One region of the Buttiauxella sp. JUb87 genome, then DNA from elsewhere that is predicted to be linked to it. Evidence: predicted binding sites of a transcription regulator. Region 1 holds the regulator's gene; each other region holds the start of a gene.
The links. The regulator PhoB, encoded in region 1, activates phosphate uptake and scavenging genes when phosphate is short. The targets are predictions, from matches to a motif close to CTGTCATAAAACTGNCNNAT.

Region 1 (9,946 bases):
CGTCGCCCTGGTAAATCTCGTCAACCAGGTTGGAGGAGTGGTAATCCAGCTTTGGCAAACTGGAATAGCCGAGCCAGTCGAGCGCTTGCCCCTCCTGGTTATAACTGTAAAAATCGCGCCAGGGTGATTGCGGGTTGTGGCTCGCACCGCTGCCGTGTGTTTGTTGGCGGTCAAACCATTGGTGAGTATCGCCGCTGTGGTTAAACACACCGTCGAGCATCAGGCGCATACCGTAACGCTGAGTGTTTTTACGCAACCGCAAATAGGCGTGATCGCCACCAAACTGCACGTCGACGTGGCGATAATCCTGAGTATCGTATTTATGGACGCTCGGCGCGGTAAAAATCGGGTTGAGATACAGCGCAGTGACACCCAGCGTCTTCAGATACGAAAGATTTTCACTGATACCGTCAAGATCGCCACCATAGAAGGTCGATCCGCCTGCGTCCGCGATCAGCGGCTCATCCCAGTCACGCAAGATAATGTCGCGCTTTGCGGCGTGGTGATAATAGATCCGATCCTGTTCCGGAGTACGTTGTTCACTGCGGGCAAAACGATCGGGGAAAATCTGGTAGAAGATCTGATCCTGTACCCATTGTGGGCCATCGTCAGGCAGATCGACCGCAAACTGCTCAAGACGTGCCGGCGGGATCGACCCGATACCTTGTGGCGTTAACCAGCGCTGTTTATCCAGCCACAACATTTTAAAACTGTAGCGGCGTCGCGGTTGCCCTTCCGATAAATCAATCACTCCGCGCCAGGCGACAATACCTTCAGCGGGTGCGGCTTTCTGGCGAGTCATCTGTACCGAGGTTTCTTCGTTATCCTTTTCATAACGGAGTACCACGCGGTGCGGCAAATCATCACCAGAAACCCACAAACTGATGTACAGCTTGTCTTTACGTGTCTGAATAAAAGGGGGCACCGGAAGGTGCCAGGCATTAAACATAATCGCTTTCCCAGAGAATAAATTGACGCCACCTTGCCACAGCGTAAGCGCTTATCACTCATCATTACTATTTTTATTGGGGGAGGAAAGCGGGGGCGGAGAAATAGCGTCGGTTGCTTAATAAGTTAGCGATACCTATAGTGAGAATATTCTTACTCCATCTGCCCTGCATCAAGGAGCTCGCCATGACTATTGCCCGTAGCCTTTCCTTGCTTCTGTTCGTATTTTATTCCGCCAACACGTTGGCTGCCTCGCCTTATGAATCGCTGCAATTTGGAAAGTATAAACAACAGATTACTGCGGATTTAAAAAAGACCTGCCATCCACAAAAGAAAATGACGGATGAAGCCTGGGGGAACAAAATTCTCGCCAACGAAGATAACAAAATGTATATCCGCGACGCGAGAATTGCACTTGAACGCAACAACGAGAAAAACTACTGGGAAGCAATAAGTAAAGTAGAGTGCCCAGAAATGTAAGTTATAGGGTGGATTTTGCTAACGCTAGTCCACCCTGTAAGACGCTTACGAGTTTGTGGCGAGTATTTGACGACGTTTAAACATCCAGCCAACCAGCAGCAACACAATCCACACGCAGCCGACATACAGCGAGATGCGCGTGTCAGGATGCCAGCCAATCAGCGCGATAATAAACACCAGGAACACCAGGCCCACAATGGTGGTTACCACGCCGCCCGGTACCGGGAATTTGAGCGCTTTAGTTTCTTCAGGGGATAGCTTGCGACGGAACGCGATCTGCGACAGCAGGATCATTATCCAAACCCACACCGTGGCAAAGGTCGCCAGCGAAGCAATCACCAGGAAAACGTTTTCTGGAATCAGGTAATTGAGCACCACCGCCAGTAACAGTGCGCAGCACATGACCAACACAGTGACCCACGGAATACCGTTGCGTGATGTTTTGGCGAACACTTTCGGGGCACTGCCCTGCTCTGCCATACCGTGCAACATGCGGCCGACACCGAAGACATCACTGTTAATGGCTGAAAGCGATGCGGTGATCACCACGAAGTTAAGAATCCCTGCCGCAGCCGTAATCCCCATATGCTGGAACGTCAATACAAACGGGCTGCCTTCCGTGCCCACCTGGTTCCACGGATAGATAGACATGATGACAAACAGCGTGCCCACATAGAACACCAGGATACGTAGCGGAACAGAGTTGATGGCGCGAGGAATCGACTTCTGCGGGTCTTTCGCTTCACCCGCAGTGATACCGATAATTTCAATCCCGCCGTAAGCAAACATCACCATCTGCAACGACATAATCATGCCTATCCAGCCATTGCTGAAGAAGCCGCCATTGCTCCACAAATTATGGATACCAGTTGGCTGACCACCGTTACCAATACCCCAAACGATGATGCCAATACCGGCAGCAATCATGATGATAATGGTCGCGACTTTGAAGAAAGAGAACCAAAATTCCAGCTCGCCAAACACTTTGACGCTCATCAGGTTAATGGCGCAGATAATTAGCACTACGCTCAATACCCAGACCCAATGTGGTACCGCCGGGAACCACAGCCCCATATAGATACCAAATGCGGTGACGTCGGCAATTGCGACAATCAGGATCTCAAAACAGTAAGTCCAGCCGGTGATGTAACCTGCCAGCGGGCCGAGGTTATCTTGCGCATAGCGTGAAAATGAACTGGCGGAAGGGTTATGAACCGACATCTCGCCAAGGGCGCGCATAATGATGTAAGCCGCCACCCCACCGATGATGTAGGCCAACAACACACTTGGCCCTGCCATTTTGATAGCGTCTGCCGAACCATAAAACAGCCCGGTGCCAATTGCCGAACCCAACGCCATAAAGCGTATGTGCCGGGTACTCAAGCCGCGCTTGAGCTTATTAGCGTTTTCCATTAATTCCAACCCTGCTTAACAATAAAAAAAACCACGGAGCAAAGCCCCGTGGTTGTACAAAATTATAATTTTTAGTGGGCGGCGGAGGCCACCTGTCGCCCTGCGGCGCGGTCCCATACGATGGTAATTACCACCATGATAATGGTCGGAAGCAACCATGCCAGGCCCTGTTCGGACAGCGGCAAGTGGGAAGTCCACGCGGGTAAAATATCGCTGATTGCCGAAGCTTTAATCCCGTCCATGATGCCAAACAAGGTGCTGATGACCATCGCTGGCGCAATCACGCGGGTTGAGTTATGCCACCACGGACGGGTGAAACTCAGCACCACCAGCGCAATACACGGCGGGTAAATCGCCGTCAGCACCGGAATTGAAACCTGAATCAGGTGACTCAACCCGAGGTTAGAAACCACCATCGAGAACAAGCCAAGGATAAACACCAGCGAACGGTAAGACAGTGGCAGATACTGGCTGAAGAACTCAGCACACGCACAAGTCAGGCCAACTGCCGTGACCATGCAGGCAAGGAAAATCAGCGCGGCGAGGAAGAAGCTACCAGCACTACCGAAGGTATGAGCCACATAGGCATGCAGGATCGCAGCACCGTTGGCATTTTGGTCAGCGACCAGCGTAGCGCTATCAGAACCCAGGCGGAACAGCGCAAGGTAAATCAGCGTTAAGCCAACACCAGCAATCAGGCCAGCCAAAATGGTATAGCGTGTCAGCAAGCGGGATTCAGTCACGCCACGGGAACGTGCCGCGTTAACAATCACAATCCCGAACACCAGCGAAGCCAGGGTATCCATCGTCAGATAGCCATTCACAAAACCGTTAGCAAACGCCGCATTCTGATACGCCTCAGTCGCAGTGCTGATACCGCCTGCTGGCCACAGCATTGCACCCGCCGCCAGCGCCAGGAGCGCAACGATTTTCACCGGAGCCAGCACGTGGCCAACGGTGTCCAGCAATTTACCTGGATACAGTGAAATACCGATAACAATCGCGAAGTAAACCAGACTGTAGATAAACAGTGGCAGTTCACCCGACCCCACCAGTGGTGCAATCCCGACTTCGAAGGAAACAGTAGCCGTACGCGGGGTGGCAAACAATGGGCCAACCGCCAGGTAACAAATAGTCGCTAACAGCACACCGGCACGACGGCCAATCGGTGAGCTCAGGCTATCAATACCCCCACCGACACGAGCAATCGCGACGATAGTTAAAACGGGCAGACCAACCGCGGTCACCAGGAAGCCAAGTGAGGCAATCCAGACGTGTTCGCCAGCTTGTAACCCCACCATTGGTGGAAAAATGATATTGCCTGCGCCGACAAACAGCGCAAAGGTCATAAAGCCTAGCGCGAGGATGTCTCGAGATTTCAGATGATGGGTCATAAAATTTTGGCAGCCTGTGGATGTGTGGTGTTGTAAGTATTCAAATTTTTATGCGTGTATTTGCCAATCCTTAGACAGTCATACATCGGCATAAAAGCGGTGATTGGCAGTAACGACAGCGGAAAATCCTTTCCGGGATCGGTGGCGAAGAATAGTTGTTTGAATTACCACTCAAATCCAGTCGGTCTGCTATTCACAGGGGCGCAATTAAAACGCTTATAGCGTTTGAAGGCAAGAAGGGATCCAAAAACCAGATTGATCTCCTTAAATTAGACTTAAAATCAGTGGATTTGTTTATACATTAGAAAATTGTATGGTTTTTTGTGTGGTTAAAATATCACCAATTAAGCTTTTTTGATTTACATGTGGGCAAAAAAAACACAGGCCAGCAAGCTGACCTGTGGAAAGTTATTTTGACACTATTCAGCGATAAACGGGTTTTGCAGGGTAGATAAGCGATATCGTCATCCACCATTTGCGCCAGTTGTTACAGAGAGAAGTGTCGGATGACGCTTCGCTTATCCGATCTACGAAAAACTTGTCATCAGTGTCATAACTTACGCGGCTTACAGCACTTTATCGTTAACGATTAAACGCTCAGGCAACACAAAGGAAAACGTGGAACCTTTCCCTGGCTGGCTTTCGATATTCAGACGCGCATCGTGATGGCTTAACGCATGTTTCACTATTGCCAAGCCTAACCCACTACCACCTGTTTGCCTTGAACGCGCTTTATCCACTCGATAGAACCGCTCGGTCAGGCGTGGGATATGTTCCGCAGAAATACCAGGACCAGTATCCGCCACGCTAAAGCCCACACCACCCGCGACCCGTTTCCAGCTCACGGTAATTTGCGTCCCTTCCGGCGTATGGTTTACCGCGTTGTACACCAGGTTTGAAATCGCGCTGCGTAACTGTTCTTCATTACCGAAGACTTTGAGTGAGGGATCAATATCGAACTTTAGCGTCTGCCTTTGCTGACTCAGGGTTTGTGCTTCTCGCTCCACCACACGCAGCATCAGTGGCACATCAATCTTTTCATTGAGCACCATTGCCGGTGCCGCTTCAATTTTAGATAGCGTCAAAAGCTGTTTCACCAGACCTTCCATCCGCGAAGTTTGCTCGCGCATGGTGCCCAGAGCCTTATCGCGCAGCGGCCCTTCAAGCGCCTGATCCTGCATCATCTCCAGATAACCTTGCAGTACCGTCAACGGAGTACGCAGTTCATGGCTAACGTTGGCAAAAAAGTTACGTCGCGCCCCTTCCAGTTGGTGCATCTGCGTGACATCACGTGCCACCATCAGCCACTGCTCGTCGCTGTATGGCATCACACGGAATTCCAGATGACGGCCATTGTTAAGCACCAGCGTCAACGGCCGGGCGAAATCTTTTTGCGTCAAATAGCGGGTAAATTCAGGGTAACGCAGCAAGTTAAGGATGTTCTGCCCGTTATCGTCCGGCCAGCGTAACCCCAACAACTGTTGGGCCAGCCCGTTACACCAAAAAATGGTCCCTTCTTCGGTAGTCAGCACTACCGCATCGGGCAGTGATTCCGCACCGCTGCGAAAGCGTTTGATTAAATTGCCTAATTCTTTACGGCGTTTTTTATTACGCAGCTGCATTTGATGAAGACCGTATAACAACGGATCCCAGCTCCCGCGACCAGGGGGCGGTGTCATACTGCGATCAACCCACAACCACCACGACAAACGAAGCAAATTCCAGAAATGCCAAACCAGCAGTCCTGTGACCGCCAGTAATAAAAACCAGGGTAAATAGCCAAAAATAAGGCCCAAGATGACAGCAGGTAAGCAACAGAGCAGCAGCTCCATCACCAACCTTTTCCATGACAGCCGTTCCAGCACGCGTCACTCTCCTGATAAGGAACTAAAAGCGGGTTGAGAACCGATAACCCGTACCGCGTACTGTTTGTACCATTCGATCATGCCCGCTATGTTCGAGCGCTTTACGCAACCGCCTGATATGTACGTCCACTGTTCTGTCTTCGACATACACATTGGTGCCCCATACATGGTTAAGCAACTGTTCACGGCTATATACCCGTTCCGGATGCGTCATAAAGAAGTGTAATAACTTAAATTCAGTTGGCCCCATATCCAGCGGGTTTTCACCGGTCATCACGCGATGTGATGAAGGGTCAAGGCTCAGCCCGTGCATCTCAATAACCTCTTCCACCGCCATCGGAGAGATTCGGCGCATCACAGCTTTAATGCGCGCCACCAGCTCCTTCGGTGAAAACGGCTTGGTAATATAGTCATCGGCACCAACTTCCAGGCCACGCACGCGATCTTCTTCTTCACCACGTGCTGTCAGCATCATTACCGGGATTTCCCGCGTCAATGCTTCACGCTTCAGGTGCTTGATAAACTGAATACCCGAGCCGCCTGGCAACATCCAGTCCAGTAAAATCAGGTCCGGGAAGGGTTCGATAAGCAGATTCACTGCACTGTCATAATCTTCCGCTTCTACAGGCTGAAAACCGTTTTGCTCAAGCACAAAGCTCACCATTTCACGGATTGGAGCTTCATCTTCTACGACTAAAATACGCTTCGCCATGATTCGCCCTGCTCAAGGAATAATTATAGTTGTTTCAATGCGGCGCCATTATGCGTCAGATTTATGACAGATTTATGAAAAACATGACTGTTTAGTGACTCATCAATTTGATTTATGACACAGAGACCTATGCCGTTTTCCGCCTCGCCCCCTTATAATCGAGGCCTCGCTTTTAAGCCACCGGACAGGTTATGCGCATAATTCACACATCAGACTGGCACCTTGGTCAAAATTTTTATACCAAAAGCCGCGGGCCGGAGCATCAGGCTTTTCTTGAATGGCTGCTGAAAGCTGCCGTTGAACATGATGTGGATGCAATAATCGTCGCGGGCGATATTTTTGATACTGGCTCGCCACCAAGCTATGCGCGAGAACTGTATAACCGCTTTGTGGTGCAACTCCAGTCTACCGGCTGCTCACTGGTGGTGCTCGCCGGTAACCATGACTCAGTTGCCACATTGAACGAGTCCCGTGAACTGATGGCGTGTCTTAACACTTATGTCGTCGCCAGCGCACGCCACGATACCAGCCAGCAGGCAATTGTACTGAATACGAAAGATGGCGCGCCTGGTGCTATTCTCTGCCCTATTCCCTTTCTGCGGCCACGCGATATTCAAAACAGTCTGGCGGGTTTATCCGGCCATGAAAAGCAGCGTTCATTAATGGAAGCGATCGGTGAACATTATCAGCAGTGTTTTAGCGCCGCTTGCGTTCTGCGCGCTGACGCGCAGTTGCCAATTATCGCCACCGGGCATTTAACCACCGTCGGCGTGACGAAAAGTGACGCCGTGCGAGACATCTATATTGGCACACTCGACGCTTTCCCGGCGCAGCATTTCCCGGATGCCGATTACATTGCCCTGGGCCATATTCACCGTGCGCAATTAATTGGTGGCACCGAGCATATCCGCTACAGCGGCTCACCAATACCGTTAAGTTTTGACGAAACCGGTAAGACTAAAAGTGTTTATCTGGTTGAATTTTCAGAAGGTAAACTTCATGAAGTCACCCCACTTACGGTACCAGTTAGCCAGCCGCTGGCGGTGATCAAAGGTTCGCTGAACGAAATTGAACAGCAGCTTGAACAATGGCGCGATGCACCGACAGAACCCAAAGTGTGGCTGGATATTGAAATCGCCACCGATGAATATCTGCATGATATGCAGCGCCATATTCAACAGCTAACCGAAACGCTACCTGTTGAAGTGGTTTTGCTGCGCCGTAGCCGTGAGCAGCGCGAGCGTGTTATTGCTCAACAACATAAAGAAACCCTAAGTGAATTGACGGTTGAAGAGGTTTTTGAACGCCGCCTGGTTCAGGAAGAAACCACTGAAGAACGCGCAAAACGCCTGCGCACTCTGTTTGCCCAAACGGTCGCCAGCCTGCATGACGCGGAGGAACAAGCATGAAAATCCTCAGTCTGCGATTGAAAAACCTCAACTCCCTGAAAGGGGAATGGAAAATTGATTTCACCCGCGAGCCTTTCGCCAGCAATGGTTTGTTTGCCATCACCGGGCCAACAGGAGCGGGTAAAACTACGCTACTTGATGCTGTCTGCCTCGCGCTTTATCACAAAACGCCACGTCTCAACACGGTCTCGCAATCGCAGAATGACCTGATGACCCGCGACACTGCCGAGTGTCTGGCGGAAGTGGAATTTGAAGTAAAAGGTGTTGCCTACCGCGCATTCTGGAGCCAGAACCGGGCGCGTAATGCGGCCAACGGCAATCTGCAAGCCCCGCGCGTTGAGCTGGCTGAAGTAGAAAGCGGCAAGATCATCGCCGATAAAGTGAAAGATAAGCTCGATATCACCGCCAAATTGACCGGACTCGATTACGACCGCTTCACCCGCTCCATGATGCTTTCTCAGGGGCAGTTTGCGGCGTTTTTAAATGCCGACGCCAATGACCGTGCCTCATTGCTTGAAGAACTCACCGGTACTGAAATTTACGGTACAGTTTCTGCGGCGGTGTTCGAAAATCATAAAAATGTACGCAGCCAATTAGAGAACCTGCAAGCGCAGGCAGCAGGTGTAGCACTTCTGGATGAATCCCAGCGCCAGCAGCTTTCAGAGAGTTTGCAGGCACTTACTACAGAAGAAAAAAACCGCCTGGCTGAACAGCAGACACTTCAGCAACACCAGCAATGGCTCAGCCAACTCGACCTGTTGACTCAAAAACATTCGCATGCGGGAACGGCACTGAATGCGGCAACTCGCGCAATCGAAGAAGCAGCGCCGCTTCTCGAAAAACTAACACGAGCCCAGCCCGCAGAAAAACTGCGCCCTGACTGGCAACGCTTGCAGGAATTACAGGCCACGCTGCAAAACACCCGCGTACAAAGCGAAGAAGTGAATACTCGCTTACATCAAGCGACAGTGCGACGCCAGCAGACCCGGCAGGCCGCCGCAAGCCAGGCAGCAAAACTGGCGCATGAAAACAGCGAGCTGCAAGCCTGGCTGAAAACGCATGACAGGTACCGCCTGTGGGGCGCTGAACTTGCAGGCTGGCGCATGGCATTCAATCAACAACAACGCGATGCCAGCCAGCTACAGACCTTGCAGCGTGATATTGAAACTAGCCAGAAAAAGCTGGAACTGCTGCCAGCCGTTGAGCTTACGCTCACTGCTGATGAAGTGAGTACTCATTTACAAGCAACGATTACCGCGCGCCCTTTGCGCCAGCAGCTTGCTGCTTTACAGCCGCAACTTGCCTCACTTCACAAGCGAAAAATCCAGCAGCAACAAGATATTACTGCGCTTGAAAAACAGATCACTCAAGGCGATGTCGAGCTGGCACTCAAACGCCAGCAATACAAAGAGCGCCGCCAGCATGAAAGTGACCTGGAAAAAGTATGCGAACTGGAAATGCGCATTGTCAGTCTCGAAGCTGAACGCGCCCATTTGCAACCCGATCAACCTTGCCCGCTGTGTGGTTCCACGCAGCATCCGGCAGTGGCGGATTATCAGGCCATACAGCCAGGAGAAAATCAGCAGCGTCTGACGGCACTAAAACGTGAAGTTGCCAGCCTTGCGGAAGCTGGTTTTGCGATGAAAGGCCAACTCGACACGTTGCGTTCACAGCGCGAAAACCTGGTTGTCGCCATCAAAACGCTTGATGAAGAAGAGAAGGCAT
Region 2 (9,946 bases), on a different contig from region 1:
GGTTAGCCATTCGCTGAAACTGGTTAATACGTTACCTGAATCACGCAAAGTGAAATGGATGCTGGATGTTGACCCGATAGACGGGTAGCACAAAGCGCTACGGATATGCGAAGCGGATCGAAAAATTCAACAACCATCACACTTTTAATGAAATAACTGTAACCAACGGGTCTCAATTTCTGCTAAGAATGTGAGCATGGTCAGACACCAGGGACGTTGTCAGCACCTGTAAAGTGCACGCGAGGAGAAGAAGTTGAAGCCGAAGAATCAGGTTGCCAATGCAACCATGAAAGATGTTGCAGTGCAGGCGAAAGTCTCAACTGCAACAGTGTCCAGGGCCTTAATGAACCCGGATAAAGTATCGCAAAGCACTCGTAATCGTGTGGAACAAGCGGCTATAGCCGTAGGTTACTTACCCCATTCATTGGGGCGAAATTTAAAGCGTAATGAATCACGCACCATTCTGGTTATTGTCCCGGATATCTGCGATCCCTTCTTTAGCGAAATCATTCGCGGTATTGAAGTGACGGCGGCGGAACAAGGCTATTTGGTGTTAATTGGTGATTGCGCTCATCAAAACCAGCAAGAAAAAACGTTCATCAATCTGATTATCACCAAGCAGATTGACGGGATGCTATTGCTCGGCTCGCGCCTTCCTTTTGATGCCAGCATCGAAGAGCAACGCAATTTACCGCCGATGGTGATGGCGAATGAATTTGCGCCTGAACTGGAACTGCCAACCGTTCATATTGATAACCTGACGGCCGCATTCAACGCCGTTTATTATCTGCAACAGCTTGGCCATCAAAAAATTGCCTGTATTGCTGGCCCTGAAGAGATGCCGCTTTGTCACTACCGCTTGCAAGGGTACGTGCAGGCATTGCGCCGCACGGGAACGGTGGTCGATCCACATTACATCGCACGTGGAGACTTCACCTACGAAGCCGGTGCGGCGGCGTTATCGAAATTACTGGCACTACCAAATCCACCAACCGCTGTGTTCTGTCATAGCGACGTTATGGCGCTGGGCGCATTGTCTCAGGCCAAGCGCAGTGGCTTGCGCGTGCCAGAAGACTTATCAATCATGGGCTTTGATGACATCGCTCTGTCACAGTTCTGTGACCCACCTCTCACCACTGTGGCGCAACCCCGTTTCGATATTGGGCGAGAAGCTATGCTGTTGCTATTGGATCAGCTTCACGGGCAAGCCGTGAGTAGTGGTTCGCGTTTGCTGGATTGTGAGCTCATTGAACGAGGCACCACCAGCGCACCTGGCAGTAGAAAATGAACCGCTTTAGGACACTGGATTCTGGTCAAAGGGATGTCCATTAAGTAACATGGCGGGCTGATAAACGTAAAAAATATAGCGAATCGATAGTGGCACAACGAGATTATGTACGCCGCGGGCAATCGGCAGGTACGCGGCGTAAGAAAAGTAGCACCCGCAGCAAGCAACGCAGCCTACCGTCTGTCTCGCCGACAATGGTCGCCATTGCGGCCGCCGTTCTGGTGACCTTTATTGGTGCCCTGTACTTCATTACTCATCATAAGAAAGATGAAAGCGAAACCCTGCCTGGACACAAAGTCACAGGTAACGGCCTGCCACCTAAACCGGAAGAACGCTGGCGTTACATCAAAGAACTGGAAAATCGCCAGACCGGTGTGCGTAGCCCTACTGAGCCGACTGCCGGTGGCGAAGTGCAGAATAAAGATCAGCTCACCAGCGAGCAGCGCCAGTTGTTGGAGCAAATGCAGGCGGATATGCGCCAGCAGCCGACTCAGTTGAATGAAGTGCCATGGAATGAGCAAACGCCAGAACAGCGCCAGCACACACTCCAGCGCCAGAAAGCTATTCAACAGCAACAGTTCACCGCTCAACAAGTTGCACCGCAACCAAGAGCTGTGCAGCCGCAGCCGGTAACGCAGCAGCCACGTCCAGTGCAGCAGCAACCGCGAACGACGACGTCAACGCAGCAGCCGTATCAAGATTTGTTGCAAACCCCGCCGCATACCCAGCAGCGTGCAGCGACAACAACGACACAACCCAAAGCGGCTCAACCGGCAGCACCGATCGAAGCGGTCAAACCCGCTCCGGCACCACAGGAAAAGCCGAAAGACGAAAAACGCTGGATGGTACAGTGTGGTTCCTTTAAAGGCAGTGAGCAGGCGGAAACCGTCCGTGCGCAGTTGGCTTTCGAAGGTTTTGATTCGCGCATTACCACCAACAATGGCTGGAATCGTGTGGTGATTGGGCCAATCAAAGGTAAAGAGAATGCCGATGGTACGATCAACCGTCTGAAGATGGCGGGTCACTCTAACTGTATTCGTCTTGGCTCCGGGGGTTGAAACCCCCAAAATCCCCCCCATCTATAATTGCATTCAGCCCCGAACATATTTTGGGGATCATATTTCTACCCTAAATAATTCGGGTTGAAGGAAGGCGGCAAAAGAAGGAATCCCGATGAGCTTACTCAAGTAAGTGATTCGGGTGACTGAAAGAAGCCAACGCACCTACAACTTGAATTATGAAGGGTACAGCTGATGCAATAAGGGGTCTGCTCGTGACAACAATAGTAAGTGTGCGCCGTAACGGCCATGTCGTAATCGGTGGTGATGGTCAGGCCACGCTCGGCAACACCGTAATGAAAGGCAACGTTAAAAAAGTGCGTCGTTTGTATAACGACAAAGTGATTGCCGGTTTTGCTGGCGGCACGGCGGATGCCTTCACCCTATTCGAACTGTTTGAGCGCAAGCTAGAAATGCACCAGGGCCACCTGGTGAAAGCGGCGGTTGAACTGGCAAAAGACTGGCGTACCGACCGTATGCTGCGCAAGCTCGAAGCGCTATTGGCTGTCGCCGATGAAAATGCCTCGCTGATCATTACCGGTAATGGTGATGTTATCCAGCCAGAAGATGATCTGATTGCGATTGGTTCAGGTGGCCCTTATGCACAGGCCGCAGCGCGTGCACTGCTTGATAACACCGAACTGGGTGCTCGTGACATCGTAGAGAAATCGCTGGGGATCGCCGGTGATATCTGCATCTACACCAACCATTTCCATACTATTGAAGAATTAGCGTCTAAGGCGTAAGGAATCCCCATGTCTGAAATGACCCCACGCGAAATTGTCAGCGAACTGAACAAACACATCATTGGCCAGGACAATGCCAAGCGTTCCGTGGCGATTGCGCTGCGCAACCGCTGGCGCCGTATGCAGCTTGATGAAGAGCTGCGCCATGAAGTTACGCCAAAAAACATTCTGATGATCGGCCCAACCGGTGTCGGTAAAACCGAAATTGCTCGTCGTCTGGCGAAACTCGCCAACGCGCCGTTCATCAAAGTTGAAGCCACCAAATTCACCGAAGTTGGTTATGTTGGTAAAGAAGTGGATTCTATCATCCGCGATCTGACTGATTCTGCGATGAAAATGGTGCGTTTGCAGTCCATTGAAAAGAACCGATTCCGCGCCGAAGAAATGGCCGAAGAGCGCATCCTTGATGTTCTGCTGCCACCAGCTAAAAACAACTGGGGCCAGGCTGAAGCGCCACAAGAACCTTCTGCGGCTCGCCAGTCTTTCCGTAAGAAATTGCGTGAAGGCCAGTTAGACGATAAAGAAATTGAAATCGATCTGGCTGCAGCACCGATGGGTGTTGAGATCATGGCTCCTCCTGGCATGGAAGAAATGACCAACCAGTTGCAGTCTATGTTCCAAAACCTGGGTGGCCAGAAGCAAAAGCCACGCAAGTTGAAAATCAAAGACGCGATGAAACTTCTGATTGAAGAAGAAGCTGCGAAGCTTGTGAATCCAGAAGAGCTGAAGCAAGACGCGATTGATGCGGTTGAGCAACACGGCATCGTGTTTATCGATGAGATCGACAAAATCTGTAAGCGCGGTGGCAACAGCTCCGGCCCGGATGTTTCTCGTGAAGGCGTTCAGCGTGACTTGCTGCCACTGGTTGAAGGCTGCACCGTTTCTACTAAACACGGTATGGTCAAAACTGACCACATTCTGTTTATTGCATCTGGTGCATTCCAGGTGGCAAGCCCGTCAGACCTGATCCCTGAATTGCAGGGGCGTCTGCCAATTCGTGTGGAATTGCAGGCACTGACGGTTGAAGATTTCGAACGCATTCTGACCGAGCCTAACGCGTCTATCACTGTGCAATACAAAGCGCTGATGGGCACTGAAGGCGTGACTATCGACTTTACCGCAGATGGTATTCGCCGTATTGCTGAGGCCGCATGGCAGGTGAACGAATCCACCGAAAACATCGGTGCGCGTCGTCTACACACGGTGCTGGAGCGCCTGGTTGAAGACATCTCTTATGATGCCAGCGATCTGAGCGGCCAATCCATTCTGATCGATGCCGAATATGTTAGTAAACATCTGGATGAGTTGGTAGCAGATGAAGACTTGAGCCGTTTTATCCTATAATCGCGCTCAACGTATTTTCTTCATTACAAATGGAGGGCTTATGCCCTCCATTTTTTATATCTAACAGAGAGAACTATGAGCGAATCGCACTCTGTAAGCACCACTCAGGCCTGGCTTGAAAGCTTGCGCCCCCGCACTTTACCGCTGGCTTTTGCCTCTATCGTTTGTGGTTCTGCGTTGGCTTTTTGGCAAGGCGTGTTTAATCCGGCTATTGCGTTACTGGCGTTGCTGACTGCGGGGCTACTGCAAATCCTCTCGAATCTGGCTAATGACTACGGCGATGCGGTAAAAGGCAGCGATAAAGAAGACCGAATAGGGCCATTGCGCGGAATGCAGAAAGGTGTGATTACCCAGGCGCAAATGAAAAAAGCGCTGATCATTAGCGTGGTATTAATTTGCTTGTCTGGCATGGCATTGGTCGCTGTCGCCTGCCACACACTGGCCGATTTCCTCGGTTTCATGGCGCTGGGTTTGCTGGCAATCATCGCCGCAATTACCTACACCGTAGGTACACGTCCATATGGATACATGGGGCTTGGCGATATTTCAGTGCTGGTCTTTTTTGGCTGGCTGAGTGTCGCGGGAACCTGGTACTTGCAGGCGCATACTCTGGCACCTTTGGTCTTTTTACCCGCCACGGCGTGCGGATTGCTCGCAACAGCGGTGCTGAACATCAATAATTTACGCGATATCGACAGCGACCGGGAAAACGGTAAAAACACGCTGGCGGTGCGATTAGGCCCAGTGCTGGCACGTCGTTATCATGCCTGCCTGTTGATTGGAGCGCTGGTGTGCCTCGCAGTATTCAATCTTGTCTGGCTGCAAAATTTGTGGGGATGGTTGTTTGTCCTGGCCGCGCCGTTGCTCATTAAACAGGCGCTTTATGTGTTAAATGAAATGGAACCTGTCGCCATGCGCCCGATGCTTGTACGCACAGTGAAAGCCGCATTGCTCACTAACTTGTTGTTTGCGGTAGGAGTTGTGCTCAGCACGGTTTCGTTTTAGCTGACAAATATCAATTAACAATTGATGATTTTGCCAACAGTTAATATTAAGCGATATACTGACAACTCGTGCAGCAACAGAATCTTAATCCTATGAAATATGATACTTCCGAGCTTTGCGACATCTATCAGGAAGATGTCAACGTCGTTGAACCGCTGTTTTCCAATTTCGGTGGGCGGTCGTCCTTTGGCGGGCAAATCATCACGGTGAAATGTTTCGAGGACAACGGATTGTTGTATGATCTGCTCGAACAAAATGGCCGTGGACGTGTTTTGGTGATCGATGGCGGCGGCTCTGTACGCCGTGCTTTGATTGACGCAGAACTTGCCCGTCTGGCGGCTCAAAATGAGTGGGAAGGCATTGTGGTATACGGTGCCGTGCGTCAGGTTGATGACCTGGAGGAACTGGATATTGGTATTCAGGCAATTGCCGCCATTCCTGTTGGCTCTGCTGGTGTTGGCGTTGGCGAAAGTGACGTGCGCGTTAACTTTGGCGGCGTGACATTCTTCTCCGGCGACCATCTGTATGCGGATAACACCGGCATTATCCTTTCCGAAGATCCCCTCGATATTGAGTAACAAAATCGAATAACAAAACGGGCGCCCTGGGGCGCCCGTTTTTATTGAAGCTGTGGTCTTACACTTCTTCCATTTTACCCAGCAGGGCGTGCAGACGATCCTGCCACACATGCTGTTGCTCTTTCAGAGAATTGTTTTCGCGTACTAATTCTTCATGATTGCTCTGAGATTGCTGAACTTGCTGAGACAGATTGGTGTTCGTCTCTTTCAGTTCTTCGATTTCCATCTGCAGCAGGGTAATGGTATCAATCGCCTGCTGTACTTTTGCTTCCAGTTTCTCAAACACTTCAAATGACATTTCGAACCTCTCCTGAATTGCAAGGCGTTGATGGATGTCTAAATCCCCGTCCCGGATATTCCCCGAAGACACCTTATGAATATATGCGCACCACGCAGCGTGTCTCGATTGTAAGTAGCGTGAGTAGCCGTGTCCAGCGAGTTGAAGCGCTCTTTGCGTAACATAACGTTTTTCGGCATATACCGAATGGCGGCATGTCTTAAAATCACTATTTGTTAACGCATTAATTGCGGTTATGAATGTCGAAGTTATCTTCTCTGGGTGATAATGCGCACAAATTGGCGCGAGATCGCTCATTTTTATGACGAGACACGCAAATTTAAAGTTCGATATTTCTCGTTTATGTTCGTTAACGATAAATTAACACAACGCCTACATGGCACCTGCGCGGCAGGGAATGCCCGAACAAACAATAAACATTAATTTTGCCTTCAGGACCCTATTATGAGTCAGACAGCTCCATCAACCTTGAAAGGTCAGTGCATCGCCGAGTTTATGGGTACCGCGTTGTTGATTTTCTTTGGTGTAGGATGTGTAGCCGCCTTAAAAGTGGCGGGCGCAAGCTTCGGGCAGTGGGAAATTAGCGTCATCTGGGGGTTAGGGGTGGCGATGGCTATCTACCTGACCGCAGGGGTTTCCGGCGCGCATCTCAATCCTGCGGTGACCATCGCATTATGGCTTTTCGCCTGTTTTGAAAAACGCAAAGTGGTGCCATTTATTGTGTCGCAGGTTGCAGGTGCGTTCTGTGCCGCAGCTTTGGTGTATGGCCTGTATTACAATTTATTCCTCGATTACGAGCAGACGCATCACATGGTGCGCGGCAGCGTAGAAAGCCTGGATTTGGCGGGGATCTTCTCAACCTATCCAAACCCACACATTAATCTGGTACAGGCCTTTGCCGTAGAGATGGTGATTACCGCCATTTTGATGGGCGTTATCCTGGCGCTGACGGACGATGGCAACGGTGTCCCTCGTGGCCCGTTAGCCCCGCTGCTGATTGGCTTGTTGATTGCGGTTATCGGCGCATCAATGGGACCATTGACCGGTTTTGCCATGAACCCAGCGCGTGACTTTGGCCCGAAACTTTTCGCCTGGTTAGCAGGCTGGGGTGACGTCGCCTTTACCGGTGGCCGTGATATTCCTTACTTCCTGGTACCGGTGTTTGGCCCGATTGTAGGCGCGGCGTTAGGTGCCTTTGGTTACCGTAAGCTGATTGGTCGCCATTTACCTTGTGATGTTTGCGTGGCAGAGGAAGAAAAATCCAGCGCCGCCAAACAACAAAATGCTTCTTTGTAAGACTGACTTCAGGACAAAATTATGACTCACGAAAAAAAATACATTGTCGCACTCGATCAAGGAACCACCAGCTCTCGCGCCGTCGTCCTGGATCACGATGCCAACGTCGTTAGCGTTTCGCAGCGCGAATTTCAGCAAATCTACCCAAAAGCAGGATGGGTAGAACATGACCCGATGGAGATTTGGGCAACTCAAAGCTCCACACTAGTAGAAGTGCTGGCGAAAGCAGACATCAACTCAGACCAAATTGCCGCCATTGGTATCACCAACCAACGTGAAACCGCGATTGTCTGGGAAAAAGAGACCGGTAAACCGATTTACAACGCCATCGTCTGGCAGTGCCGCCGTACCGCAGAAATCTGCGAGCAACTCAAGCGCGACGGTCTGGAAGAGTACATCAAATCGGCAACCGGCCTGGTGGTTGACCCGTACTTCTCCGGTACCAAAGTAAAGTGGATTCTTGATCACGTTGAAGGCTCGCGTGAGCGCGCTCGCCGTGGTGAATTACTGTTTGGTACTGTCGATACCTGGTTAATCTGGAAGATGACTCAGGGACGCGTGCACGTTACTGATTACACCAACGCCTCACGAACCATGCTGTTTAACATCCATGATCTGACCTGGGATGATCGCATGCTGGAAGCGCTGGATATTCCGCGCGCCATGCTGCCAGAAGTGCGTAAATCCTCAGAAGTGTATGGCCAGACCAACATTGGTGGTAAAGGCGGTACGCGTATTCCTATCGCCGGGATCGCCGGTGACCAGCAGGCTGCACTCTTCGGTCAGTTGTGCGTAAAAGAAGGGATGGCGAAAAACACCTACGGTACCGGCTGCTTCATGTTGATGAACACCGGCACGCAGGCCGTTAAATCCACTCACGGTTTGCTGACCACGATTGCTTGCGGCCCACGCGGTGAAGTGAATTATGCGCTGGAAGGTGCAGTATTCATGGGCGGCGCTTCTATCCAGTGGCTGCGCGACGAGATGAAACTGATCAGCGACGCGACGGATTCCGAATACTTTGCCACCAAAGTAAAAGACACCAACGGCGTGTATGTCGTCCCGGCATTTACTGGCCTGGGCGCGCCTTACTGGGACCCGTATGCTCGAGGCGCAATCTTCGGCCTGACTCGCGGCGTGAACGCAAACCACATTATCCGCGCCACACTTGAGTCCATCGCTTACCAAACACGCGATGTGCTGGAAGCGATGCAGGCTGACGCTGATATTCGCTTACACGCTTTGCGTGTTGATGGCGGTGCGGTGGCGAATAACTTCCTGATGCAGTTCCAGGCGGACATTTTGGGGACTCGTGTTGAACGCCCTGAAGTTCGCGAAGTGACAGCATTGGGCGCCGCTTATCTGGCAGGCCTGGCCGTTGGCTTCTGGCAGAACCTGGACGAAGTCAGCGAGAAAGCGGTTATCGAAAAAGAGTTCCGTCCGGGTATCGAAACAACCGAACGTAATTACCGTTACGCTGGCTGGAAAAAAGCCGTTAAGCGTGCGCTGGCCTGGGAAGATCACGAAGAAAGTTAATTGCCCTCACCCACCGGGAGCTGTCTCTTATACACAACTTACCCTGGCAATTTTGTCAGGGTAAGATCTGTAAGCCTCGCAGGTTTTCCGTTCACCCGTGAGTTCAGTTATCTCTGTAAGTCCCGCAAACGGTTAACGTATCAAGGGGTTAACGCCAACCCCTTGATAATCCAGGCGCCCGGCAAATCAATCGCGACATAAACATGCTGTCACCTGGTGAACGGAACCTTCTCCGGCTCGGCAGGAACCAGTCCTCAAAGATGTGACTAAGAGACAGCCCACCGGGAGAGGGGATCACCCTACCCTGCCTGTGCTAAACTCCGTCGCAATTGGGCTTGCTAAATGAGTGTGCAATGAGACGAGAACTGGCGATAGAATTTTCCCGCGTAACTGAAGCCGCAGCGTTGGCTGGTTATAAATGGTTGGGACGTGGCGACAAAAATACGGCTGACGGTGCTGCCGTTCACGCGATGCGTATTGTGCTTAATCAGGTCAATATTGACGGCCAGATTGTGATTGGCGAAGGGGAAATCGACGAAGCACCCATGTTGTACATTGGTGAAAGAGTCGGTACCGGCCAGGGCGACGCAGTAGATATCGCCGTTGACCCGATTGAAGGCACACGCATGACCGCCATGGGCCAGGCAAACGCGCTGGCAGTATTGGCCGTTGGCGACAAAGGCAGCTTCCTGAACGCTCCCGACATGTACATGGAAAAGCTGATTGTCGGCCCTGGCGCTAAAGGCATTATCGACCTGAATCTTCCGCTGGCAGAAAACCTCTATAACGTCGCCGTA
Region 3 (9,946 bases), on a different contig from region 1:
ATACGGGGACGTTGCAGTATAAGGGGACGCGGTTTGTTGGCTTCATCCCCGACCCCCAATAGGATGACTTTACTTGCCCTGGCGGAGTTTCTTCTGCCAGACCAGCAACTCAAACACCCCAAAGATGAAAATCTTAATTTGCTGAGCACGGCTCAACGGCGGGCTATCTTTCGGTTGGGTTGATTTCAGCAGCGCCAGCTGCATACCGTGCATCAACACGGTGAAGATCAGCGCGACGTTAACAAAGATATTCAGCGGCCGTGGGAACGGCTGGAAAATATTTAATAACAAAAATCCCCAAACGCCCAGCATCAACAAGCGGCCTATATTAATCAGCATGATGTCGTTCCTTAAATTTCACGACTAAATAAACGGTAAGCGACCTGGCCTGCGACTTTTTCACGATGCAGCGACCAGCTTGCTGGCACTGCGGGCATGCCATTTTCAACTTCGCTTTCAACGTAAATCAGTGCTTCGTCTGCCAGCCAGCCATTGCTTTCTAACAGCGCTAATGTCTCGTCCAACAACCCTTTGCGGAAAGGCGGATCAACAAACACGATAGTGTGCGGCTCGCCAGGTTGTGCCAGGAAATTGAGCGTATTGGTGTTCACTACTTTTCCATTAGCCGCTTTTAAGGTGGCGAGATTCTTTTGCAGCTGTTGCGAAACATGGCGGTCCATCTCCAGCAAGGTGGCGCTGGTGGCGTAACGCGATAAGGCTTCCAGCCCCAGCGCACCGCTTCCGGCAAAGCAGTCCAGCACAGTAGCCTCGACCATTGACGGTGCCAGCCAGTTAAACAGGGTTTCACGTACTCTATCCGTTGTTGGACGCAGGCCAGGGCTGTCTGGGACGGGCAGTTTACGGCCGCGCCATTGGCCGCCAATAATACGGATCTGGCCGGTGCCAGTAGATTGCGGTTTTTTCATGAGACTCACTGCGATGCAATTTCTTGCCGTCTAGTGTAACGGTGTGTGTAAAGCGGGGAAAGTGATAGACTAACGTATTCATTCGATAATTATTTTCAGTGCCCGTGGCAAGCTCAATCGGGCCTGTGCCATGAATTAACAGCGAGGGGTGTGTTCGCAAATGGCGAAAGAGAAAAAACGTGGCTTTTTTTCATGGCTAGGCTTTGGCCAGAAAGAGCAGGCTTCTGAAGCAGAATCAGAACAAAAAGTAACAGAAGAACAAGCGGTTGCCGAAGAAGTTGTTGAGCAGGTTATTGAGCCTGAACAGCCACAAGCGGCGGAAGAAACTGTACAGCCTGACGACGCTAAGCCAGAAATCCAGACAGAGGTTCAACCTGAAATTCAGCCAGTAACTCTGCCTGAAGCCGAACCTGTGGTGCTTGATAAGCACGAAGAGCCCGAAGCCTTCGCAGAAGAGATCGTCGAAGTCACCGAAAAGCTCGCGGAGAGCGAAGTGGTGGTGGTTGAGCCTGAAATCACTCCAGAACCTGAAGTAACGGCACTAGCTGCGGTTGAACACGAAGAGTTGCCGGTTCCAGAAGAGATCGCTCCAGAAATTGAGCCAGTACCGGAGCCAGAAGAGTGGCAGCCGGAGCAAGAGCCAGTTGTTGTTGAAGATATTGTTGAAGATGTTGTTGAGCCTGAGGCGCTTGCTGAACCTGAAGAAGTGACCATTCTTCCGGTAGAAAACGTGGTTGTTGAGGAAGCGCTGATTGAAGCTATTCCTGTTGCTGCCATCGTCGTTGAAGAAGTGCAGGCCGAGCCGGAACCTGAAGAAGCCGAAGAATCTCCGGCTGAAGAAGAACCTCAGCAAGAACAAGAGCCTCAGCAAGAACAAGAAAAACCAACCAAAGAAGGTTTCTTTGCGCGTCTCAAACGCAGCTTAATTAAGACTAAACAGAACCTCGGTTCCGGATTTATCAGTCTATTCCGCGGCAAGAAAATCGACGATGATCTGTTTGAAGAACTCGAAGAGCAGCTGCTGATCGCGGATGTTGGCGTCGAAACCACACGCAAAATCATCACCAATCTGACAGAAGGTGCGAGCCGCAAAGAGTTGCGTGACGCCGAAGCGTTATACGGCCTGCTGAAAGAAGAGATGGGCGAAATCCTCGCGAAAGTCGATGAGCCACTGAAAGTTGAAGGCAAAACACCATTTGTTATCCTGATGGTCGGTGTTAACGGAGTGGGTAAAACCACCACCATCGGCAAACTGGCGCGTCAGTTCCAGCAAGAAGGTAAATCTGTAATGCTGGCAGCGGGTGATACATTCCGTGCCGCAGCGGTAGAACAATTGCAGGTATGGGGCGATCGCAACAATATTCCGGTTATTGCCCAGCATACTGGTGCTGATTCTGCGTCAGTGATTTTCGATGCCATTCAGGCTGCGAAAGCGCGTAACGTCGATGTACTTCTGGCGGATACTGCAGGGCGTTTGCAGAACAAAGCGCACCTGATGGAAGAGCTGAAGAAAATCGTCCGCGTAATGAAAAAACTGGACGAAGATGCACCGCATGAGGTTATGCTCACCCTCGATGCCAGCACGGGTCAGAACGCGATTAGCCAGGCTAAATTGTTCCATGAAGCCGTTGGATTGACAGGCATTACGCTAACCAAACTGGATGGTACAGCCAAAGGCGGCGTGATTTTCTCCGTTGCCGATCAGTTTGGTATTCCGATTCGCTATATTGGCGTCGGCGAGCGTATTGAGGACTTGCGTCCGTTTAATGCGGGCGATTTTATTGAGGCACTTTTTGCCCGAGAGGATTAACCATGATTCGCTTTGAACACGTTAGTAAGGCCTATCTCGGCGGGAGACAAGCGTTGCAGGGAGTGACCTTCCATATGCAACCTGGTGAGATGGCTTTTCTGACCGGTCACTCTGGAGCAGGGAAAAGTACTCTGCTCAAGCTTATCTGCGGTATTGAGCGGCCAAGTGCGGGGAAAATTGCTTTTGGCGGCCATGATATTAGCCGCCTCAAGAGCCGCGAAGTGCCGTTCCTGCGTCGTCAGATTGGCATGATCTTCCAGGATCACCATTTGTTGATGGACAGAACCGTGTACGACAACGTGGCTATCCCGCTGATTATCGCGGGTGCCAGCGGTGAAGACATTCGCCGCCGTGTTTCGGCGGCACTCGATAAAGTCGGCCTGCTCGATAAAGCGAAAAGTTTCCCGATCCAACTCTCTGGTGGTGAACAACAGCGTGTGGGGATTGCCCGCGCGGTTGTGAATAAGCCCGCTGTGTTGCTGGCAGATGAACCAACCGGTAACCTTGATGATGCACTCTCGGAAGGGATTTTACGTCTGTTCGAGGAATTTAACCGCGTCGGCGTAACGGTTCTGATGGCGACGCACGATATGGGGCTGATTTCCCGCCGTAACTATCGCATGTTGACGTTAAGTGACGGCCATTTGCATGGAGGCCTGGCAGGTGAATAAACGCAGCGCGCTCAATCATATAAAGCGCTTCAGCAACAGGCTGGATAAAATCAACTCGCTGAGTAAGTTAGGGGATTTAGGCCGCTCGGTGAAAAAACGCGGCAAAGGGCCTCAGTCGAAAAGTAAATCGCTCAAAGGCGGCGTAAACGAACAATTCCGTTACGCCTGGCAGGGTGCTTTACAAGACCTGCGCAGCAAGCCTTTAGCCACCTTCCTGACGGTGATGGTGATTGCCATTTCCCTGACGTTGCCAAGCGTGTGCTACATGGTTTACAAGAACGTCAATCAGGCCGCCACGCAATATTATCCTTCCCCGCAAATCACCGTTTATCTCGACAAAGCGCTCGATGATAACGCCGCGCAGCAAGTCGTCGGCGCGATTCAGGCGGAAGAGGGCGTCGATAAAGTTAACTATCTTTCGCGTGACGAAGCGCTGGGTGAGTTCCGCAACTGGTCGGGCTTTGGTGGCGCGCTGGATATGCTGGAAGAAAACCCGCTGCCTGCGGTTGCGGTGGTGAATCCAAAACTCGATTTCCAGACTACCGACCATCTGAATACCTTGCGTGACCGCGTGGCACGGATTAACGGTGTCGATGAAGTCCGTATGGATGACAGTTGGTTTGCTCGTCTTGCCTCGCTGACCGGTCTTGTGGGGCGTGTCGCAGCAATGATTGGCGTGTTGATGGTTGCAGCGGTGTTCCTGGTGATTGGTAACAGCGTACGTCTGAGCATCTTTGCCCGTCGCGACACCATCAACGTGCAAAAACTGATTGGTGCTACCGATGGATTTATCCTGCGCCCGTTCCTGTACGGTGGTGCACTGTTAGGTTTCAGCGGCGCATTTTTGTCGCTGATTCTGACTGAAATTCTGGTGTGGCGATTGTCCTCTGCGGTCACGCAAGTCGCACAAGTATTTGGCACTAAGTTTGACCTCACGGGCTTAGGTTTCGACGAATGCTTGCTGTTGCTGCTGGTGGCGTCGATGAGCGGTTGGCTGGCGGCGTGGATCGCGACCGTGCAACATTTACGTCGTTTTACCCCAGAGTAAAAATTTTTTGATATACTTGTCCCCTGCTACGAAGTACCCGTCAGCAGGGGACACGCTCCCACCTCGGTTAGTGTTTCTCCTGCCCAGTTTCATAGCTCTGTCACATTTTGTGTGTAATACAAGCACAGCTTTACAGTGAACTTGTGGATAACCTCACTGTCTGAGGTTACTGTGAATGGTACGGTTTGGCCCCTGGCGAATAGCCTGGTGCAGCAAGATTGTAGCAACCTGTACTTTAGTTTCTAAGAGAGGGTTTGAATGACCAAAGAAATGCAAAATTTAGCTTTAGCCCCTGTTGGTAACCTGGAATCTTATATCCGGGCCGCTAATTCCTGGCCGATGTTAACGGCTGAGGAAGAGAAGGAGCTGGCTGAAAAGCTGCATTACCAGGGCGATCTGGAAGCAGCGAAAAGGCTGATCCTGTCTCACCTGCGCTTTGTTGTTCATATCGCTCGTAATTACTCGGGCTATGGCTTGCCGCAGGCTGACTTGATTCAGGAAGGCAACATCGGCCTGATGAAGGCTGTGCGCCGCTTTAACCCGGAAGTGGGTGTCCGTCTGGTGTCGTTTGCTGTGCACTGGATCAAAGCTGAAATTCACGAATACGTGCTGCGTAACTGGCGTATTGTGAAAGTGGCAACCACTAAAGCACAACGTAAGTTGTTCTTTAACCTGCGTAAAACCAAGCAACGTCTGGGTTGGTTCAACCAGGACGAAGTGGAAATGGTCGCCAACGAGCTGGGGGTTTCCAGCAAAGATGTCCGTGAAATGGAATCGCGCATGGCGGCGCAGGACATGACGTTCGACATGGGCAACGACGACGATTCAGACAGCGCGCCAATGGCTCCTGTGCTGTTCTTGCAGGATAAGTCATCTAACTTTGCCGATGGCATTGAAGACGACAACTGGGAATCGCACGCGGCTGATAAACTCAGCGATGCCATGCTAGGTCTGGATGAACGGAGCCAGGATATTATCCGTGCCCGTTGGCTTGATGAAGACAACAAAAGCACGCTGCAAGAACTGGCCGACCGTTACGGCGTTTCCGCTGAGCGCGTGCGCCAGCTTGAAAAGAACGCGATGAAAAAACTGCGCATGGCCATCGAAGCGTAAGTTATTTCGTCAGATAAAAAACCGCCTTCCGGGGCGGTTTTTTTATGCCTGTCACTTTCCCATTCAGCTTGTGAAAAAATTGTTATTCCAAAAGCCGTAAATTCGGGTATGTTTTTAACTCTGAATGCGGTGAAGGCACACACGGTATTCGTCAATCAAAAATAAAACCGTGCCAAAACAACACAACAAATACCAATCACAACAAAAATGGGGATCTCAGGATGAAAATGAAGGGCAAAGCGTTATTGGCTGGTTGTATTGCACTTGCGATGAGCAACGCGGCATTTGCGAAGGATATCAAAGTAGCGGTAGTTGGGGCGATGTCTGGCCCGGTTGCACAATATGGCGACCAGGAATTTACCGGTGCAGAACAAGCGGTTGCAGATATTAATGCCAAAGGCGGCATCAAAGGCGACAAACTGGTTATCACCAAATACGACGACGCTTGTGACCCGAAACAAGCGGTAGCGGTCGCCAACAAAGTGGTTAACGATGGCATCAAATACGTTATCGGCCACCTGTGTTCTTCTTCCACTCAGCCTGCGTCTGACATCTACGAGGACGAAGGCATTCTGATGATTACCCCGGCGGCAACAGCACCTGAGCTGACTGCGCGTGGTTACAAACTGACAATGCGTACTACCGGCCTGGATTCTGATCAGGGCCCAACGGCGGCAAAATACATTCTTGATCACGTAAAACCGAAAAACATCGCGATCATTCATGACAAACAACAGTACGGCGAAGGCCTGGCTCGCTCTGTTCAGGACAACCTGAAAAAAGGCGGCGCAAACGTAGTGTTCTTTGACGGTATCACTGCCGGCGAGAAAGACTTCTCCACGCTGGTAGCGCGTCTGAAGAAAGAAAGCATCGACTTCGTGTATTACGGTGGTTACCACCCAGAAATGGGCCAGATCCTGCGTCAGTCTCGCGCAGCAGGCCTGAAAACTCAGTTCATGGGTCCAGAAGGTGTGGCAAACGTTTCTCTGTCTAACATCGCCGGCGAATCTGCTGAAGGCTTGTTAGTCACCAAACCTAAGAACTACGACCAGGTTCCTGCGAACAAACCAGTTGTGGATGCCATCAAAGCGAAGAAACAAGACCCAAGTGGCGCATTCGTCTGGACAACCTACGCAGCGCTGCAATCTCTGGCTGCGGGCCTGAACAAGTCTGAAGATCCGGCTGAAATCGCTACTTATCTGAAAGGCGCTTCTGTGGAAACCGTAATGGGTCCATTGAGCTGGGATGCGAAAGGGGATTTGAAAGGCTTTGAGTTTGGCGTGTTTACCTGGCATGCCAACGGTACAGCGACTGACGCTAAGTAAGTTTTACAATACCCGCTCTTGTAGAGCGGGTATTTTGCTGGATGACGCTGGCGCTGGCGCTTATCCACCCTACAGGGCACGGTTTTCGTAGGTCGGATAAGCGCCAGCGTCATCCGACGCATTCATCTCATTTCCCCCAACTACCACTTTGCTCCGCAAACCCTACCGCCCGCATAAACGCCGTCATAACATCACGCTCTTCCACACCAACGTCACTCATCCACCATCTGGTGATGTCTGGGTTATCGCGAATCACCTCTTCGACTAAATACTGCCCAACGCCACGACGACGGGTAATTTCACGTACCCGCAGCGAATCTAAAGCGCCTTCGGCACCCGCAAGTGTGACGCGTACCGCGCCTAATAGCCGATCGTTAAATTTTGCCGCGTAAATACGGTGGGCGTCACTAAGAGCCAGTGAGGCGCTGGAATATTCCGGCCAGATCTTTGCAAGATCAATCTTATCCTGAGCACTACACTCAAACAGACGAATGATGGTGAGTTTCATAAGCGAGCTAACCAAAAAGCGGGAAAACCCCGAGTGTAACCAATTTATTTGCGTCAGACGCTTTATCTTTTATCTGCCATATACCAGACGATTAATTTTTGCCTCAAACGTATGCCAGTTTGATAAGTGGTGGATTGAAAAATGGCCAGTATAAAACCCTAAAACCTAGTGTTTTATTCCGCTCTTTGTATCGCTATTTTATGCTGAAAAAGGTGCTTTTTTTTGTTTAACTATCATCAAATACAGAATAATATCTTTGCTTAATAGCCTGAAAAATAGAGAGTTTAGCCTTAAATATTGTAAATATTAACGCTAAGCCCTTAACGACACTCATAAAAATGGCTAAAGGTTGAAAAGTGAACAGCATGCTTTTTGACCATAATAAAACCACAAAATCACGATAAATGGGGATTCAAAGAATGAAAGTAAACGCGAAGACATTACTCGCCGGGTTTGTTGCTTTGGCGGTGTCTCACGCGGCAGCGGCAGCAGACATTAAGGTTGCGGTTGTTGGTGCTATGTCAGGGCCGGTTGCGCAGTGGGGCGACATGGAATTCAACGGTGCTCGCCAGGCAATCAAAGACATCAACGCTAAAGGCGGCATCAAAGGCGACAAACTTGTTGCGGTTGAATACGATGATGCTTGTGACCCGAAACAAGCCGTTGCGGTTGCCAACAAAATCGTCAACGACGGTGTGCGTTACGTTATCGGCCACCTCTGCTCCTCTTCTACTCAGCCAGCGTCTGATATCTACGAAGACGAAGGCATTCTGATGATTACCCCTGGTGCGACTAACCCAGAGCTGACAAGCCGCGGCTACAAAATGATTATGCGTACCGCTGGCCTGGATTCTTCTCAGGGCCCAACCGCCTCTAAATACATTCTTGAAACCGTGAAGCCAAAGCGCATCGCCATCATTCATGACAAACAGCAGTACGGCGAAGGCCTGGCGCGCTCTGTACAAGATGGCCTGAAAAAAGGCGGCGCGGACATCGTCTTCTTCGACGGGATCACCGCGGGCGACAAAGATTTCTCCACGCTGGTTGCGCGTCTGCAAAAAGAAAACATCGACTTCGTTTACTACGGTGGTTACTACCCGGAAATGGGGCAGATCCTGCGTCAGGCGCGTGCTGTTGGCCTGAAAACCCAGTTTATGGGACCAGAAGGTGTGGGTAACGCATCGCTGTCCAACATCGCGGGTGCGGCGGGTGAAGGGATGTTAGTCACCATGCCAAAACGCTATGACCAGGACCCGGCGAACAAAGTTATCGTTGATGAACTGAAAGCTGAGAAGAAAGATCCAAGCGGCCCGTATGTGTGGATCACCTACGCTGCGGTGCAATCTCTGGCGACCTCGCTTGAGCGTACTGGTAGTGAAGAACCTGCTGATTTAATTAAAGACTTAAAAGAAAACGGTGCGAAAACCGTGATTGGGCCGCTGAACTGGGATGAGAAAGGCGATCTGAAGGGATTTGAATTTGGTGTCTTCCAGTGGCATGCCGACGGTTCGTCCTCTGTGGCGAAGTAACGGCTGATAATTCTGGGTCATCCCTCCTCTCCGGCGGCTATGCGCTGGAGGGGAAATAAATAAGGTTATTGTATGTCCGAGCAGTTCCTCTACTTCCTGCAGCAGATGTTTAACGGCGTCACGCTGGGCAGCACTTATGCGTTGATTGCCATCGGTTACACCATGGTTTACGGCATTATCGGCATGATCAACTTCGCCCACGGCGAGGTGTATATGATTGGCAGCTATGTCTCGTTCATGATCATCGCAGCGCTGATGATGCTGGGCATTGATGTGGGCTGGATGCTGGTCGGCGCCGGTTTCATTGGCGCGATTGTTATTGCCAGTGCTTACGGCTGGAGCATCGAACGTGTCGCGTATAAACCGGTGCGTAACTCTAAGCGACTGATTGCACTAATCTCTGCTATCGGGATGTCGATCTTCCTGCAAAACTACGTTAGCCTCACTGAAGGTTCACGCGACATCGCACTGCCAAGCCTGTTTAACGGCCAGTGGGTCATCGGCGCAAGTGAGAACTTCACCGCGACTATCACCACCATGCAGCTGGTTATTTGGGTAGTGACGTTCATCGCGATGCTGGCACTGACGCTGTTTATTCGCTATTCCCGCATGGGCCGTGCGTGCCGTGCGTGTGCAGAAGATTTGAAAATGGCGAGCCTGCTCGGCATTAACACTGACCGCGTTATCTCTCTGACCTTCGTGATTGGCGCTGCCATGGCGGCGGTAGCGGGCGTTCTGCTCGGCCAATTCTACGGCGTTATCAACCCATACATCGGCTTTATGGCCGGGATGAAAGCCTTCACCGCAGCGGTTCTTGGTGGTATCGGCAGTATTCCTGGCGCGATGATTGGTGGCCTGATTTTAGGTGTTGCAGAAGCGCTGACCTCGGCGTATCTGAGCACCGAATATAAAGATGTTGTCTCCTTTGCACTGCTCATCGTGGTTCTGTTGGTGATGCCAACTGGTATCCTGGGCCGTCCGGAGGTAGAAAAAGTATGAAACCGATGCATGTTGTT

Region 2: the regulator PhoB is predicted to act here: its motif matches at 6,606-6,625, upstream of EC843_RS21925 (MIP/aquaporin family protein).
Region 3: the regulator PhoB is predicted to act here: its motif matches at 4,542-4,561, upstream of rpoH (RNA polymerase sigma factor RpoH).

The regions. Positions count from the first base shown of each region.
Region 1 is NZ_SNVY01000003.1:69,260-79,205, reverse strand. Features, by position in the region: gene malZ (maltodextrin glucosidase) at 1-949, opposite strand, end outside; gene EC843_RS12465 (YicS family protein) at 1,135-1,428, shown strand; gene proY (proline-specific permease ProY) at 1,474-2,841, opposite strand; gene brnQ (branched-chain amino acid transporter carrier protein BrnQ) at 2,913-4,235, opposite strand; gene phoR (phosphate regulon sensor histidine kinase PhoR) at 4,802-6,100, opposite strand; gene phoB (phosphate response regulator transcription factor PhoB) at 6,123-6,812, opposite strand; gene sbcD (exonuclease subunit SbcD) at 7,004-8,221, shown strand; gene sbcC (exonuclease subunit SbcC) at 8,218-9,946, shown strand, end outside.
Region 2 is NZ_SNVY01000011.1:28,728-38,673, forward strand. Features, by position in the region: gene priA (primosomal protein N') at 1-88, shown strand, start outside; gene cytR (DNA-binding transcriptional regulator CytR) at 254-1,288, shown strand; gene ftsN (cell division protein FtsN) at 1,378-2,346, shown strand; gene hslV (ATP-dependent protease subunit HslV) at 2,562-3,092, shown strand; gene hslU (HslU--HslV peptidase ATPase subunit) at 3,102-4,436, shown strand; gene menA (1,4-dihydroxy-2-naphthoate polyprenyltransferase) at 4,512-5,441, shown strand; gene rraA (ribonuclease E activity regulator RraA) at 5,534-6,019, shown strand; gene zapB (septal ring assembly protein ZapB) at 6,078-6,317, opposite strand; gene EC843_RS21925 (MIP/aquaporin family protein) at 6,762-7,613, shown strand; gene glpK (glycerol kinase GlpK) at 7,635-9,149, shown strand; gene glpX (class II fructose-bisphosphatase) at 9,503-9,946, shown strand, end outside.
Region 3 is NZ_SNVY01000002.1:269,623-279,568, reverse strand. Features, by position in the region: gene EC843_RS09650 (DUF2500 domain-containing protein) at 1-62, shown strand, start outside; gene EC843_RS09645 (DUF1145 family protein) at 70-339, opposite strand; gene rsmD (16S rRNA (guanine(966)-N(2))-methyltransferase) at 351-926, opposite strand; gene ftsY (signal recognition particle-docking protein FtsY) at 1,087-2,736, shown strand; gene ftsE (cell division ATP-binding protein FtsE) at 2,739-3,407, shown strand; gene ftsX (permease-like cell division protein FtsX) at 3,400-4,455, shown strand; gene rpoH (RNA polymerase sigma factor RpoH) at 4,714-5,568, shown strand; gene EC843_RS09615 (branched-chain amino acid ABC transporter substrate-binding protein) at 5,790-6,893, shown strand; gene panM (aspartate 1-decarboxylase autocleavage activator PanM) at 7,021-7,401, opposite strand; gene livK (high-affinity branched-chain amino acid ABC transporter substrate-binding protein LivK) at 7,821-8,930, shown strand; gene livH (high-affinity branched-chain amino acid ABC transporter permease LivH) at 9,003-9,929, shown strand; gene EC843_RS09595 (high-affinity branched-chain amino acid ABC transporter permease LivM) at 9,926-9,946, shown strand, end outside.